Regions from separate parts of the uncultured Plantibacter sp. genome, predicted to be linked through region 1. Evidence: predicted binding sites of a transcription regulator. Region 1 holds the regulator's gene; the other holds the start of a gene.
What was found. Region 1 encodes HrcA, which represses chaperone genes, less so after heat shock. Its sites were predicted from a motif close to TTNGCACTCGNNNNNNNCGAGTGCNAA; they were not measured.
Positions count from the first base shown of each region.

Region 2: a site for HrcA is predicted at 1,600-1,626, ahead of groES (co-chaperone GroES). Genes of this name have one in related genera too.

Region 1 covers NZ_CAUQHZ010000002.1:132,367-140,080, forward strand. Annotated here, with positions in the region: gene lepA (translation elongation factor 4) at 1-558, shown strand, start outside; gene RWN05_RS04360 (DUF1990 family protein) at 555-1,199, shown strand; gene hemW (radical SAM family heme chaperone HemW) at 1,210-2,436, shown strand; gene RWN05_RS04370 (DUF4870 domain-containing protein) at 2,503-3,060, opposite strand; gene hrcA (heat-inducible transcriptional repressor HrcA) at 3,277-4,299, shown strand; gene dnaJ (molecular chaperone DnaJ) at 4,354-5,475, shown strand; gene RWN05_RS04385 (16S rRNA (uracil(1498)-N(3))-methyltransferase) at 5,477-6,214, shown strand; gene RWN05_RS04390 (HIT domain-containing protein) at 6,265-6,618, shown strand; gene RWN05_RS04395 (PhoH family protein) at 6,695-7,708, shown strand; gene ybeY (rRNA maturation RNase YbeY) at 7,705-7,714, shown strand, end outside.
Region 2 covers NZ_CAUQHZ010000009.1:8,506-16,219, forward strand. Annotated here, with positions in the region: gene rarD (EamA family transporter RarD) at 93-1,031, opposite strand; gene groES (co-chaperone GroES) at 1,227-1,523, opposite strand; gene RWN05_RS11580 (class I SAM-dependent methyltransferase) at 1,682-2,887, shown strand; gene RWN05_RS11585 (DUF4190 domain-containing protein) at 2,927-3,613, opposite strand; gene tsaD (tRNA (adenosine(37)-N6)-threonylcarbamoyltransferase complex transferase subunit TsaD) at 3,719-4,777, opposite strand; gene rimI (ribosomal protein S18-alanine N-acetyltransferase) at 4,774-5,310, opposite strand; gene tsaB (tRNA (adenosine(37)-N6)-threonylcarbamoyltransferase complex dimerization subunit type 1 TsaB) at 5,307-5,936, opposite strand; gene tsaE (tRNA (adenosine(37)-N6)-threonylcarbamoyltransferase complex ATPase subunit type 1 TsaE) at 5,947-6,447, opposite strand; gene alr (alanine racemase) at 6,444-7,604, opposite strand; gene RWN05_RS11615 (holo-ACP synthase) at 7,601-7,714, opposite strand, start outside.

The DNA of each region.
Region 1 (7,714 bases):
ATGGAACTCTGCCAGAGCCGTCGAGGTGCGCTGCTCGGCATGGAGTACCTCGGCGAGGACCGCGTCGAGCTGCGGTACACGATGCCGCTCGGTGAGATCGTCTTCGACTTCTTCGACCACCTGAAGAGCCGCACGCAGGGGTACGCGTCGCTCGACTACGAGCCCTCCGGCCAGCAGGCAGCCGACCTCGTGAAGGTCGACATCCTCCTGCAGGGCGACCAGGTCGACGCGTTCAGCGCCATCGTCCACCGCGAGAAGGCGTACGCCTACGGTGTGCTCATGACCGAGCGCCTGAAGAAGCTCATCCCGCGCCAGCAGTTCGAGGTGCCGATCCAGGCCGCCATCGGTGCGCGGATCATCGCCCGCGAGTCGGTCCGTGCCATGCGCAAGGACGTCCTGGCCAAGTGCTACGGCGGTGACATCACCCGCAAGCGCAAGCTCCTCGAGAAGCAGAAGGAGGGCAAGAAGCGGATGAAGATGGTCGGCAAGGTCGAGGTGCCTCAGGAGGCGTTCATCGCAGCGCTGTCCGGGGACGTGGAGACGAAGGACAAGAAGTGAACGCACGACGCAGTTCGTTCGAGGACGAAGCGGTCGACTACGCGGCCGTCGGCGCCACCCAGCGGACCGACCTCATGCAGTACCCGCCGGAGGGCTACGTGCCGTCGGAGGACGAGTTCCGCCTCGGGAGCGGAGAGGAGCGGTTCGCCCTCGCGAGCAGCGCCCTCCTCACCTGGGGACTGCACCGTTCGAGCGGCGTGGAGATCTCCGAGGTGCACCCCGGCACGGGCGTGCAGTACGGCGGCATCGCCTTCGCCGAGGACGGTACGCCGCTGGAACCCATCGAGACGCACCAAGAGCAGCGCTTCGCCGAGGACGGCACGCCGTTCATCACGCCGGGCACGACGGTCGTCTTCGCCGGCACCGTCGGCGGGGAACCGCTCGTCGGACCGCATCGCGTCATCTCCGTCACCGAGGAGCCGGGTCACGTGAGCCTGGCCATCGGCACGATGGAGGGCGATCCGGAGAGCGGTGAGCAGTCCTTCACGATCGAGCAGCGCGAGGACGACTCCGTCTGGATCGTCGTGCGCTCGTTCTTCCGCCCGACGAAGGGTGCCGCGAAGCTCGTCGGCTCCAAGCGTCGCCGCAAGACCATGAACGACGCCTACCTCCGCGCACTCCTGCCGTCGCGCGGCGTCTGAGCGACGGACCGTGCCGAGCGCCCTTCCACTCGCCGATCCGGCCCCGTCCGACGGACTCCTCCCGGAGACGGCGGCCGTCGGTGCCCACGAGCGCAACTTCGGGGTCTACCTGCACGTCCCGTTCTGCCGGGTCCGATGCGGCTACTGCGACTTCAACACCTACACGGCGACCGAGCTCCGCGGCGCGAAGCAATCGGACTACGCCGACGAGGCGGTCGCGGAACTCCGCTTCGGCAAGTCCGTCCTGGCGTCATCGACCGTCCCCGACCGACCGGTCTCGACCGTGTTCTTCGGTGGCGGCACGCCGACCCTCCTGCCTGCTGACGACCTCGTCCGGATGCTCCGTGGCGTGACGGACAACTTCGACCTCGCGCCCGGCGCCGAAGTGACGACCGAGGCGAACCCCGACTCCGTCGACGCCGCCTACCTCCGCACGCTCGCCGAAGCCGGATTCACCCGGGTGTCCTTCGGGATGCAGTCCGCGGTGCCGAGCGTGCTCGCCACCCTCGAGCGCACGCACGATCCGGCTCGGGTGCCGCTCGTCGTGCAGTGGGCTCGCGAAGCCGGCCTCGGCGTCAGCCTGGACCTCATCTACGGGACGCCGGGGGAGACCCTGGCCGACTGGCGCGTCTCACTCGAGACGGCGATCGCCTGCGCACCGGACCACGTGTCGGCCTATTCGCTCATCGTCGAACCCGGGACGAAACTCGCGCGCCAGATCCGCTCGGGCGTGGTGGGGACCCCCGACGAGGACCTGCAGGCCGACATGTACGAGCTCGCCGACGATCTCCTCACCGAAGCCGGGTACGGCTGGTACGAGGTCAGCAACTGGGCGACGGACGACACGCACCGCTCCCGGCACAACCTCTCCTACTGGACCGGCGAGGACTGGTGGGGTGTCGGCCCGGGCTCGCACAGTCACGTCGGCGGGGTGCGCTGGTGGAACGTCAAGCACCCGGCGGCGTACGCCCAGCGGATCGCGGCGGGGGAGTCGCCGGCCGCCGGGCGGGAGACCCTGGACGACGAGACGCGGGAACTCGAACGCATCCTGCTGCTCACCCGCACGCGGGACGGCATCCCCATCCGGACGCTCGCCCCCGAGGCTCGTACGGCGGTCGCCGGGCTCATCGCCGAGGAACTGGTCGACGCACGGCAGGCCCTGCTCGGACGGCTGGAGCTCACGCGCCGCGGACGGCTCCTCGCCGACGCGGTCGTCCGGCGTCTGGTCGGCGACTGACCCTGCCCGAGGCGCAGAACAGCCCCGCCCGGCGGACCGGACGGGGCTGTGCTCGTACTCGACGGATCAGGCCTTGATGAACTGGATCGTGAGCGGGTAGCTGTACAGCTCACCCTTGTTCGCCTTGATCGCGGCGATGATGCTGAACACGATCACGACGACGTAGACGGCGATGATGATGAACAGACCCACGACGACGATCGTCAGGATCGAGCCGACCACGAGCGCGATCAGCATCGTCAGCTGGAAGTTCAGCGCGGTGAGCGTGTGCGCCTTGATGAACGGGCCGCGGTCCTTGAGGACCAGGTAGCCGATCAGCGGGGGGATGAATCCGAAGAAGATCCCGCCGATGTGGATGAGCGTCGACCAGAGCTTCTCGTCCGACGGGCTCATGGGCTGAGCGGCGGCGTACGGCTGCTGGTACTGCGGGGCGCCTGCGGGCGGCGGCGGGTAGGAGCCGGCAGCGGGCGGCGGCGGCGCGTAGCCACCGGCGGGCGGGGGCGGGTAGGCGCCTGCGGGCGGCTGCTGCGGAGCTGCGGGAGGGGGCGTCGCGCCATCTCCTGCAGGCGGAACCGACCCGCCCTTCGCTGGGTCGACGGGCGGCTGAGCGTTCGGATCGGACATCTTCGCACCTTTCACGGAGAGTGATATTCAATTGGTCCAGCTGAGCGTATCGCACCAGGTGTCGCTCATCAGGGACCCACGCCTGCGGCCAACGGTATTCCCGCGGCACGGGGCCGCGCAAGGGACGGCTGCGCGGAGGCCACGATATGATTGGCAGTCAGGGTCTTCGAGTGCTGATGGTCGGCGCTCCGAGGTGGATGACGGGAGGAGATCGAGATGGTGTCGGATCGCGGTCTCGAAGTGCTCCGCGTCATCGTGCAGGACTACGTCGCCTCGCGAGAGCCCGTCGGGTCCAAGACGATCGTCGACCGCCACTCCTTCGGGGTCTCCGCAGCCACCATCCGCAACGACATGGCGCAGCTCGAGGACGAAGAGCTCATCGCCGCCCCCCACACCTCCTCCGGCCGGGTGCCGACCGACAAGGGCTACCGGATGTTCGTCGACCACCTGGCCGACCGCCGCCCGCTGAACAACGCCCAACGGACGGCGATCGAGACCTTCCTCGGTGCGTCCGGCGACCTCGACGAGGTCCTGCACCGCACGGTGCGGCTGCTCTCGCAGCTGACGAACCAGGTCGCGCTCGTCCAGTACCCGATGTTCTCCCGGGCGCGCGTCCGGCACCTCGAGTTGGTGAGCGTCACCCCGAACCGTGTGCTCGCGGTCATCATCCTCGACAACGGCCGCGTCGAGCAGCGGCTCATCGAGACGGAGAGCCCGGTCGACGATGACCTCATCTCGCGTCTCCGCTCGCTGTGCAACGAGGCGGTCGCGGGCCGTCCACTCCTCGACGCCCACGACGCGATCGGCGACGTCCCCGCCGACATCGCCGATCTCGACCGCGCGGCGGCCGTCCGCATCGTCGACGCGGTGCGCGAACAGCTCTCGGCGCAGCGCCAGGACCGCCTCGTCATGGCCGGCGCCGCCAACCTCGCCCGCACCGAAGACGACTTCCCCGGCAGCATCTATCCGGTCCTGGACGCCATCGAGCAGCAGGTCGTGCTGCTCCGGCTCTTCGGTGAGATGGAGTCCGAGCGCGACGGCGTGGTCGCCAGCATCGGGCGCGAGAACGCGTCGTTCGGCCTCGAGACCACGAGCGTCCTCGCCGGGAACTACCGTTCCTCTGGTGGCGAAATCGCCCGGCTCGGCGTCCTCGGCCCCACGAGAATGGACTACGCGAGCAACATGGCTGCGGTCCGCGCCGTCGCCAGGTACCTCTCGCGCATCCTCGACGCCGAGTGACGCATCCTCGTCGCGTCCTCCAACACCTTCCGCACCTCGAACGAAAGGCCCTCAGTGGCTGACTACCCCGACCACTACGCAGCACTCGGTGTCGCCAAGGAGGCGACGCCCGAAGAGATCAAGAAGGCGTACCGCCGCCTCGCTCGCGAACTGCACCCCGACGTGAACCCGGGTTCCGACGCCTCAGAGCGGTTCAAAGAGGTCACCCACGCCTACGACGTGCTGAGCGACCCCAAGCAGCGCCAGCAGTACGACCTCGGTCCGCAGGCGGGTGGGTTCGGCGGAGGTGACGCCGGGTTCGGCGGCTTCGGCGACATCTTCGACACCTTCTTCGGCGGGGGTGGCCAGCAGCGCGGACCCAAGTCCCGCCGCGCACGCGGCGAGGACGCCCTGTTGCGCGTCGAACTCGACCTCGACGAGGTCATCTTCGGCACCCACCGCGACCTCGAGGTCGACACCGCCGTGCTCTGCAGCACCTGCAACGGCTCCTGCTGCCAGCCCGGCACCTCACCGGTGACCTGCGACATCTGTCACGGCACCGGCTCCATCCAGCGGGCCGTCCGCTCGCTGCTCGGCAACGTCATGACCTCGGCGCCCTGCGGCACCTGCCGCGGCTACGGCACGATCATCGCGACCCCGTGCGTCACCTGCCAGGGTCAGGGCCGGCTCCGTGCCCGCCGCACCGTCTCGGTCGACATCCCGGCCGGTGTCGACACCGGTCTGCGTCTGCAGATGCCGGGGAGCGGCGAGGTCGGCCCGGCAGGCGGCCCGAACGGCGACCTCTACCTCGAGATGAAGGTCAAGCACCACGACGTCTTCAGCCGCGACGGCGACGACCTGTTGTGCACGCTCGAAGTCCCGATGACCGACGCCATCCTCGGCCGCCAGGTCACCGTCCACGCGCTCGACGGCGACGTCGAGGTCGAGCTGCGACCGGGCGTTCAGAGCTCGGAGGTCATCACGGTCAAGGACCGCGGGGTCACGCGCCTCCGCGGGAACAGCCGGGGTGACCTCAAGATCGGCGTCCAGGTCGTCACCCCGACGAAGCTCGACCACCGCGAACGCGAGCTGATCAAGAGCTTCGCCTCGGGACGACGCCAGGGTGCTCCGGCGCTCGCGCAGTTCCAGCAGGGCCTGTTCGCGAAGATCCGCGACCGCTTCCACGGCGTCGGTTGAGATGAGTTCGCTGTACCTCCGCGAGGACCTCGAATCGACCGGTGTCGGCGACTCGGTGACCCTCCGTGGGCCCGAGGCGAAGCACGCCGTCGCCGTGAGTCGGCTGCGGGTCGGCGAGACGACGTCGATCGGCAACGGTCGTGGCCTGATCGCGACCGGACCGGTCGTGCGCAGCGAGCCGGGCGAGTTGGAGATCCGCGTCGAATCGGTCGTGGTGCATCCGGAGAACCGTCCCGGGCTCGTCCTCGTGCAGGCGCTGGCCAAGGGCGATCGCGACGAACTCGCCATCCAGGCGGCGACCGAGCTGGGTGTCGACCGCATCGTCCCGTGGGGTGCCGAGCGCAGCATCTCCAGGTGGCAGGGCGACAAAGCGGTCAAGGGCCGTGCGCGCTGGCAGCTCATCGTGCGCGAGGCGTCGAAGCAGTCGATCCGCGCCCGGGTACCCGAGGTGGCCGAGGTCGTCGACACCCGTGGACTCGCGGCGATCGTCGCCGGCCGGACCGTCCTCGTCCTCGAACCCAGCGCGGCACTCGCGCTCTCGGAGCTCGACCCGTCGGCACTGCTCGCCGAGGAGCTCGTCCTCGTCGTCGGTCCGGAGGGCGGCATCTCGCCGACGGAGCGGGAGCGGCTCGAAGCGGCCGGCGCGATCGAGGTCCGGATCGGCTCGGGCGTCCTGCGCACCTCGACGGCAGGGCCTGCGGCGATCGCCGCGCTCAACGTGCTGCTCGGTCGGTGGTGACGATCCACCAGCCCGCGCACGAGGCCGCCACGAACCTTAGACTGGTGGACATGAGTGAAGCACCGTCGGTATTCAGCCGCATCGTGTCGGGGGAGATCCCGACGACCCTCCTCGCCGAGACCGATCGGGTGATCGCGTTCGCCGACATCGCACCACAGGCGCCCGTGCACCTCCTCGTCGTCCCGAAGACCGCCGAGTACCGCGACGTCGTGGAGTTGGCCGCTGGAGACCCCTCCTTGCTCGCTGAGATGGTCGAGGTGGCGTCGTCGCTCGCGAAGGAGCACACCGGTGGCGAGTTCCGACTCGTCTTCAACACCGGCGAGTCCGCCGGGCAGACGGTCTTCCACGTGCACGCGCATGTCCTCGGCGGTTCCCTGCAGGAGGGCACCCTTGGCGGAGCCTGAGTCCTCGAACCCAGACCACCCCACCGCCGCTCGGCCGGAGGAGGTCGAGCACGTCCTCCTGGTGGACGGGCTCGCCATGGTCCGTCTCCTCGGCCCACAGGACCGACTCCTGACGACCGTCGAGCGCGAACACCCCGGTGTCTCGGTGCACGTGCGCGGCAATGAGATCACCATCACCGGCCCGGCGCCGCAGGCCGACGCCGCCAGACGACTCGTAGAGGAACTCATCACCATGGTCCGAGAAGGACACGACCCGGGGCCGGCGGAGGTCAGCACCTCCGCCCGCATGCTCGGGCAGGACGGCTCGGCCTCCCCGTCGGAGGTGCTCGGGCAGGTCATCCTCACCTCGCGTGGCAAGACGATCAAGGCGAAGACCGTCGGGCAGCGGGCGTACGTCGACGCGATCGACGAGAACACGATCGTGTTCGGCATCGGCCCGGCCGGTACCGGCAAGACGTATCTCGCGATGGCGAAGGCGGTGCAGGCGCTGCAACGCAAGGAGGTCAACCGGATCATCCTGACGCGCCCGGCCGTCGAGGCCGGCGAGCGACTCGGGTACCTCCCGGGCACGCTGACGGACAAGATCGACCCGTACCTGCGTCCGCTCTACGACGCGCTCAACGAGATGATGGACCCGGAGATCGTCCCGAAGCTCCTCGCGGCCGGCACGATCGAGGTCGCCCCGCTCGCCTACATGCGCGGCCGGACCCTCAACGACTCGTTCATCGTCCTCGACGAGGCGCAGAACACCACGCCGGAGCAGATGAAGATGTTCCTCACCCGGCTCGGGTTCGGGTCCAAGATCGTCGTGACCGGCGACGTCACGCAGATCGACCTGCCGACCGGCGCGTCCGGTCTGCGACTCGTGACCCGCGTGCTCAAGGACGTCGACGACATCCACTTCGCCCAGCTCACGAGCGAGGACGTCGTCCGCCACACCCTCGTCGGTCGGATCGTCGACGCCTACGGCGAGTACGACGCCGTCCGACAGGCGCAGCGGTTCGAGCGCGAGCAGGCCGCCGAGTTCGCCAACCGCGCCGAGCGTCGCGGCGCCGCCAGAGACCACCAGCCGAAGCGAGGACGCTCATGACCATCG
Region 2 (7,714 bases), on a different contig from region 1:
CAAGCGTGTAACACGACCAAATCGTTACCTCAGGAGGGGCTGTTTCGCGCTTTTCCTGCAGTGGTCGCGCGATCAGCGCTGGAATCCGCTGTTCAGACCCTCGTCGAGCGGCGTCGTTCGGCCCCGACGACCCGACGACCCCGGGTGGAGGCGACGAGCATGTCGACGGTGAGGATCGCGAGCGCCAGCCACACGAGACCGAAGCCCAACCAGCGCTCCGGCGGCATCGCCTCGTGCAGGACCGCGACACCGACGACGAATTGGATGATCGGTGCGAAGTACTGGATGAAACCCATCCAGGTGAGCGGGAGGCGGCGGGCCGCCGCCGCGAACAGCAGGAGCGGGACGGCGGTGATGACGCCGGCGCCGACGAGGAGCAGGGCGTGCCCGACGCCCGCGGTGCCGATGGTCAGCCCACCGGTCACGCCGACCGCGATGAGCTGGGCGATCGCGACCGGCATCAGCCACACGGTCTCGAGCGTCAACCCGGACACCGCGTCGACCGAGCCGCCCACGAGCTTCTTGATGTAGCCGTAGAGGCCGAATGAGAAGGCCAGGATCAGGGCGATCCAGGGGACGCTGCCGTGTCCGATCGCGAGGACCAGGACCGCGATCACACTCACGACCACCGCGACCCACTGGGCTGGACGCAACCGCTCGCGGAGGAAGAAGACGCCGAGGAAGACGGTCACGATCGGGTTGATGAAGTAGCCGAGCGACGCCTCGACCACTTGGCCGTTGAGCGCGCCGTAGACGTAGGTCTGCCAGTTGACGTAGATGAGCGCTCCGGCGAGGCCCATCGTCAGGACGATGCGGCGCTGGCGGAGGATGCCGAACAGCCGGCGCCAGGAACGGGTCGCCAGGATGAGGACGGCGCAGAAGACGAGGGAGAAGAGGATCCGCCACGCCACGACCTCGAAGGCGCCGGCCGGTGCGAGGGCGATGAAGTAGAGCGGGAGCGCTCCCCAGAGGCAATAGGCGGCGACCGCCGAGAGCAGTCCGGACCGGCTCCCCTGCTGGGGCACGGCCACACTCGCACGTCGATCCCCTCCCCCGTCGACGGTGACGGAGTGGATGTCGACGTCGGCTGGATCGCTGGGGTTCTGCACTGGTCCAGGCTAGACCCGCGACTCCCCGCGACACCCTCCGAAAACGGACACAGCCCGAACGGCGAATGCCATTCGGGCTGTTGAGCGGCTTGAGCCGCCGGATCCGTGCGCTGGTGACTAGCGGACGACGACTGCGAGGACGTCGCGCGCGGACAGGACGAGGTAGTCCTCACCGGCGTACTTGACCTCGGTGCCACCGTACTTGGAGTAGATCACCTTGTCGCCGACGGCGACGTCGAGCGGGACGCGGTTGCCGTTGTCGTCGATGCGACCGGGTCCGACCGCCACGACCTCGCCCTCCTGGGGCTTCTCCTTGGCGGTGTCGGGGATGACCAGACCGGAAGCGGTGGTCTGCTCTGCCTCGACCTGCTTGATGACGATGCGATCCTCGAGCGGCTTGATGGAGACCGACACGGTTGACCTCTTTCTTGAAACGAAGACGTGGTTAGCACTCACACTGCGAGAGTGCTGATTCCAGTGTAGGCATCTTCTGGCACTCATGCAATGCGAGTGCCAATCAGCGGCTGCTACCGTTGCCGGATGCATCCAGCTCTGCCCGAGGCCCACTGACCATGGACCGTTCGGAACTCGTCGAACTCCTCACGGCCGACGGCCTCAGGCTCCTCGACTCCCTGCCGCCCTACCCGACGAAGGACGAGGCCGTCCGCCTGGTCGGGCGCCTCCGCAAGGAGGGCCACTCCCCCGAGCTGGTCGCGGCGGTCCTCACGCAGTCGCGGCTCAGGCAGAAAGCCGTCGGCAAGTTCGGTCCGTTCGCCGGCCGCATGCTGTTCACCGAGGCGGGCCTCGAACAGGCCACGCGCCTTCCCGTCGCCGCGCTGCACGCCGGGCGTTTCGCCCGGGCCGGCCTCACGCGCGTCGCCGACCTCGGCAGCGGCATCGGCGCCGACTCGATGGCCATGGCCTCGCTCGACCTGGAGGTCACGGCGGTCGACATCGACGAGGTCACTGCCGCCATCGCCAGCTACAACCTCGCTCCGTTCCCCACGGCCACCGTGCGGAACGCCGCCGCCGAGGACGTCTCGCTCGACGACTTCGACGCGGTCTGGTTCGATCCCGCGCGGCGCACCGCAGGACACGCCGACACCGCGCGGTTGTCCAGTGCCGCCGACTACACCCCGTCCCTCGACCTGGTCTTCGGTGCGGCGACCAGCCTCCCCACAGGCGTCAAGCTCGGGCCCGGATTCGACCGCTCACTCATCCCCGACGACGCCGAGGCGCAGTGGGTGTCGGTCGACGGACAGCTCGTCGAGATGGCGCTCTGGTTCGGCCCGCTGGCCCGTCCCGACGTCCGACGGTCCGCGCTCCTCCTCGCGGACGGCGTCCACCACGAGTTGCACGCCGAGGCCGACGCCGACGACGCCCCCGTGCGGGAACTCGGCGACTACGTGCACGAACCCGACGGGTCGGTGATCCGGGCCCGACTCATCGGCGACCTCGCCGTCCGCTTGGAGGCCGGCATGCTCGGCCAGGGCATCGCCTACCTGACCTCCGACACGGCGACGACCTCGCCGTTCGCCACGACCTTCCGGGTGCTCGAGCGGCTACCGATGGACGAGAAGGTCCTCAAGCGCACGATGCGGGATCGCGGGATCGGTGTCCTCGAGATCAAGAAGCGCGGCGTCGACGTCGACCCCGCGGCGTTCCGGAAGCGCATGGCGCTCAAGGGCGACCGCTCGGCCACGATCATCCTCACGAGGATCGCGGGCAAACACAGTGCGCTGCTCGTCGAACGGGTGACACCGGCCGCTGACGCCTGACCCGACGGCGTCCGCCGGGCCGCAGCGTCCCGAGGAGGATCAGGTCGAGACGTACCCGATGATCACGACGACGCTGTAGGCGAGCCAGCCGACGGAGCAGGCGAGACCGACGAACCCGGTCACGAGGCCGGTGAGGGCGCGGCCTCGGCCCTGCGGCTCGCGACGCCTGGCTCCGAATCCGAGGACGATGGCCGCGATCGACAGGGGGAAGCCCCAACCGACGAAGACCGACACGACGAGCCCGACGAGACCGGTGATGAGCGACCAGGTGCTCCGTGAGGTCCCGGTCGACGCGGCAGTGGTCTGCGTCTGCGACTGCTGGTACGCGGCGTAGCCGCCCTGGCTCGGTGCCTGGTAGACCGCCGTCGGCACCGTCTGGAGATAGGTCGCGTGATCGCCCTGCCAACCCGCCGGTGGAGGGGAGGCCTGGCCCTGGGGCTGGTACGGCTGCTGAGGTTGGTAGGGCTGCTGCTGGCCCTGGGGCTGGTACGGCTGCTGGGGCGCGTACGGCTGCTGCCGGCCCTGCGGCGCGACAGCCTGCTGGGAGGGCTGCGGCGGCTGGTACGGCGACCAGGGCTGCTGGGCCTGCGGCTGGTGAGGAGGCTGCTGCCCCCACTGCTGCTGCGGCGGCCCGATGGGCTGCTCAGCCTGCGGCGGGCGCGACTGCCCGTCCACTGCACCGTCCTGGTGCTGAGGTCGTCCGTCGGGGTGCTCGTGCTGATCCATCGCCGCTCCTTCGATCCGTGACCGGGTACCGGCCCATCCTATGCGCCGACGTCCGCGCACCCGGTCGACGGCCGGGAGACGGCTGGGAGACGGCTGGTCGAGCGGTCAGTACACCTGGATCTCGGTGACCGGCAGGGTCGAGTCGGCGCCGAAGTCGAGCGAGGACGGCTCGTGCCCGGCGGAGATGAGCTGCGCGGCGAGTGCGGCGATCATCGCACCGTTGTCGGTGCAGAGCTGCAACGGCGGGATGCGGAGTTCGATCCCGGCCGAGGTGGTCCGTTCGGCGGCCACCTCGCGGAGCCGCGCGTTCGCGATGACGCCGCCCCCCAGCAGCAGGCGGGGCACGCCGAGCTCGGTGCACGCTCTGACCGCCTTCGAGATGAGCACGTCGACGACGGCCTCGCGGAAACTGGCGGCGACGTCCGCGACGGGGACCGGCTCCCCCGCGTCCTGCTTCGCCTCGACCCAGCGTGCCACGGCCGTCTTCAGGCCGGAGAAGGAGAAGTCGTAGCGGTGCCGCTCCATGTCCTTCGGCAGGCTGAGTCCGCGGGGGAAGCGGATCGCCTTCGGGTCGCCGCCGACGGCCGCACGGTCGATCTGCGGCCCGCCCGGGTAGGGCAGGCCCAGAATGCGCGCGACCTTGTCGAAGGCCTCGCCAGCCGCGTCGTCGATGGTCTCGCCGAGCAGTTCGACGTCCGACACGAGGTCCCGCACGAGGAGCAGCGAGGTGTGCCCGCCGGACACGAGCAGGGCGATCGTCGGGTACTCGATCGCCCCGTCTTCGGAGTCGAGGACGTCCGCGCCGACGTGACCGACGAGGTGGTTCACGGCGTACAGCGGTTTGCCGAGGGAGACAGCGAGCGCCTTCGCTGCACCGACGCCGACCATGAGTGCGCCGGACAGGCCGGGGCCACTCGTCACCGCGACGGCGTCGAGGTCGGCCAGGGCGACGCCGGCCTCGGCGAGCGCCGCCGTGAGCGTCGGCTCGAGCGCCTCGAGGTGGGCGCGCGCGGCGACCTCCGGGACGACCCCGCCGTACCGCGCGTGCTCGTCCATGCTCGAGGCGATGGTGTTCGCCAGCAGGTGGTGTCCGCGGACGATGCCGATCCCGGTCTCGTCGCAGCTCGTCTCGATGCCGAGGACGAGCGGTTCTGCACGGTTCACGCGATGCTCCCTGGGTGCTGGTCGGTCTGGTCGAGCGGGGACTGGCCGTGGGCGGGCATGGGCGGTCTCGGCTGGACCGTGCGTCGCATGACGATGGCGTCGACGTCGTCCGGCTGGTAGTAGCCGGGGCGGATGCCGAGTTCCTCGAAGCCGAGACTCCGGTACAGCGTGATCGCAACGGGGTTGTCGGCCCTGACCTCGAGGAAGACCTGGGTGACGTCCTGCTGCCTGGCCTGCTCGATGAGCGCCTGCATGAGGAGCCGTCCGAGTCCTCGTCCTCTGGCGTGCCCGGCGACGGCGATGGTCTGGATGTCGGCGTCGTCGGAGCGGGAAGGCGCGAAGAGCCCGCCGTAGCCGGCGAGTGTCGCGTCGTCGGCGTCGACCTCCGTCGCGACGAGGTAGTACCCGTGCGGCGACGACAGTTCGGCGCGCATCATGTCCGCCGACCAGGCGTCGTTCACGAAGACGGTGTGCTCGAGCTCCATGATCGCGTCGAGGTCGGCGACACCGGCGCGGCGCAGCGACCAGCTCACGCCGTCACCCGCTTGGCGCCCGCGGACATCGTGACGTCGGGTGAGCGGAGGTACAACGGTTCCTCCCCCGCGAATACGCCATCGGTGGCGAGGAGTGCGGCGGCGACCTGTCCCAGCGCCCCGGCGGGGACGACCAGCGCGTCGAGGCGCATGGACTCGGAGGTCGGGAGGTCGTCGGGTTTCGCGAGGGCTGGCCCCTGGACGCGGACCGGGAGGCCGGCTGCGTCGAGTCCGGCGTAGCTGGTCCAGTAGCGTTCGCGACGGCGGGCATCCGTGACCACGAGGAGCGTGGCGTCGGCTGCGGCGGAACCGGAACGGTAGGCGTCGAGCGCGATCGCATCGTGGCTCACCACGGGGTGCACCGGGAGGCCTGCGCCGATCCCGAAGCTGCGGGCTGCGGCGATCCCGATCCGGAGTCCGGTGAACGGCCCTGGTCCCATACCCGCGACCAGCCCGGTGAGCGCGGCGACCTCGATCCCGGCGTCGTCGAGGCATCCGGCGATGAGCGTCCCGATGACCTCGGCGTGCCGCATCGGGTCGTCGGAGGACCGTTCGGCCAGCACCTCGCCACCCAGGGTGACGACGGCGACGCTCGAACCCGCGGATGTATCGATCGCCAACAGCACGTCGTCCAGCCTACCCGGCGTCGATGGCGGGGTGCCGCGAGAGCGTGAGGGTCCGGCGCTCGATCGGCTCCTCGCCGGCATCGTCCGTCGCGGGTTCGTCGCCGGCTCCGGTCGGACGCTCGATGACGAGCTCGAACCACGTGGGGACCACGCCGTCGAGCAATCCCGCTCCCCATTCCACGACGACGACGGATCGGGAGAAGTCGATGTCGAGGTCGTCGAGTTCGAGCGCCGAGCCGAGCCGGTAGGCGTCCACGTGGACGAGCGGCGGACCTCCGACGAGGCTCGGGTGCGTCCTGGCGAGCACGAAGGTGGGGCTGGTGACGGGGCCGCGGACCCCGAGGCCCTCGCCGATGCCTCGCGTGAGCGTCGTCTTGCCCGCTCCGAGCGGCCCGGTCAGGACCAGAAGCTGCCCGGCGCACAATGCGGCGCCGAGCCGGACGCCGTAGGCGTGCATCTCCTCGGGCGTCGCCACGTCGACGGTGCCCGGGATGAGGACGTGATCGGTCATGACCGCTCCCTGGTCGTCCGGACCACGCGCGGTCCGATCCGGGTGACGAGTTCGTAGTTGATGGTGCCGGCGGCCTCCGCCCACTCCTCGACGCGCGGCGCGCCGGACGCCGGATCGCCGAAGAGCACGGCGTCGTCACCCACGGCGACCGCGTCGTCGCCGACGTCGACGACGAACTGGTCCATCGCGATCCTCCCGCACACCCGGTAGCGGCGTCCGTTGATGACGACCGGACCGGCGTTCGAGGCGCTCCGCGGCACACCGTCGGCGTATCCGAGCGGGATGAGGGCGAGCGTCGTCGCCGTGCTGGTCCGGTAGCTGTAGTCGTAGGACACCCCGGCACCCGGTTCGACCCGACGCACGGCGGCGACCGTCGCCCGGAGGGTCATGACGGGCCGGAGGCCGAAGGCGTCGGCCGACCGGTCGACGTCGTCGGTGGGTTCGAAGGGCGAGAGGCCGTACACCGCGAGTCCGAGGCGGACGGCGTCGAAGCGGAGGGAGGGCTCGCCGAGCGCTGCCGCCGACGCGGCGAGGTGCAGACTCCGCGGCGTGAGACCGGCCTCCGCGGCGAGGGCGACACCGCGTTCGAAGCGGACAGCGGCGGCCCGGTCGTCGGCGGTGGAGGTGTTGGAGACGTGCGAGAACAGCCCGTCGACCCGGACGAGCCCCGCAGCCTCAGCGGCTGCGGCGGCTCGGAAGAGCTCCGGCCAGTCGGCTTCGGCCGCACCGTTCCGGCTGAGTCCGGTCTCGAGTTTGAACTGGACGACCGGCACGACGGACGGCCGATCCCGAGCGGCCTCGATCACGCGCTCGAGCTGCGCCACCGACGACAGACCGAGGTCGATCCCGGCATCGAGTGCGGCGCCGAACGCAACCTGCGGGCCGTGCAGCCAGGCGAGGATCGGTGCCGTGATCCCGGCGGCACGCAGCGCGACGCCCTCCATGATGTCGGCGACTCCCAGGCGATCGGCCCCGGCCTCGATCGCCGCGCGGGCGATCGCCTCGGCACCGTGCCCGTAGGCGTCGGCCTTGACGACGACGATGAGTTCACCGACGCCGGTCAGCTCGCGCAGGCGACGGACGTTGTGGCGCAGGGCGTCGAGGTCGATGATCGCCTCGCGGGTCGGGCGCTCGTCGACCTCGGACACGGGCGTCATCCTTCCCGCTCCGCGACGACGAACGCGACGGCGACCCCGGCGTCGTGCGTCATGGTCAGGTGCATGCTCGTGATCCCCCGCTCGGCCACCACACCCGCCGTGACTCCGGA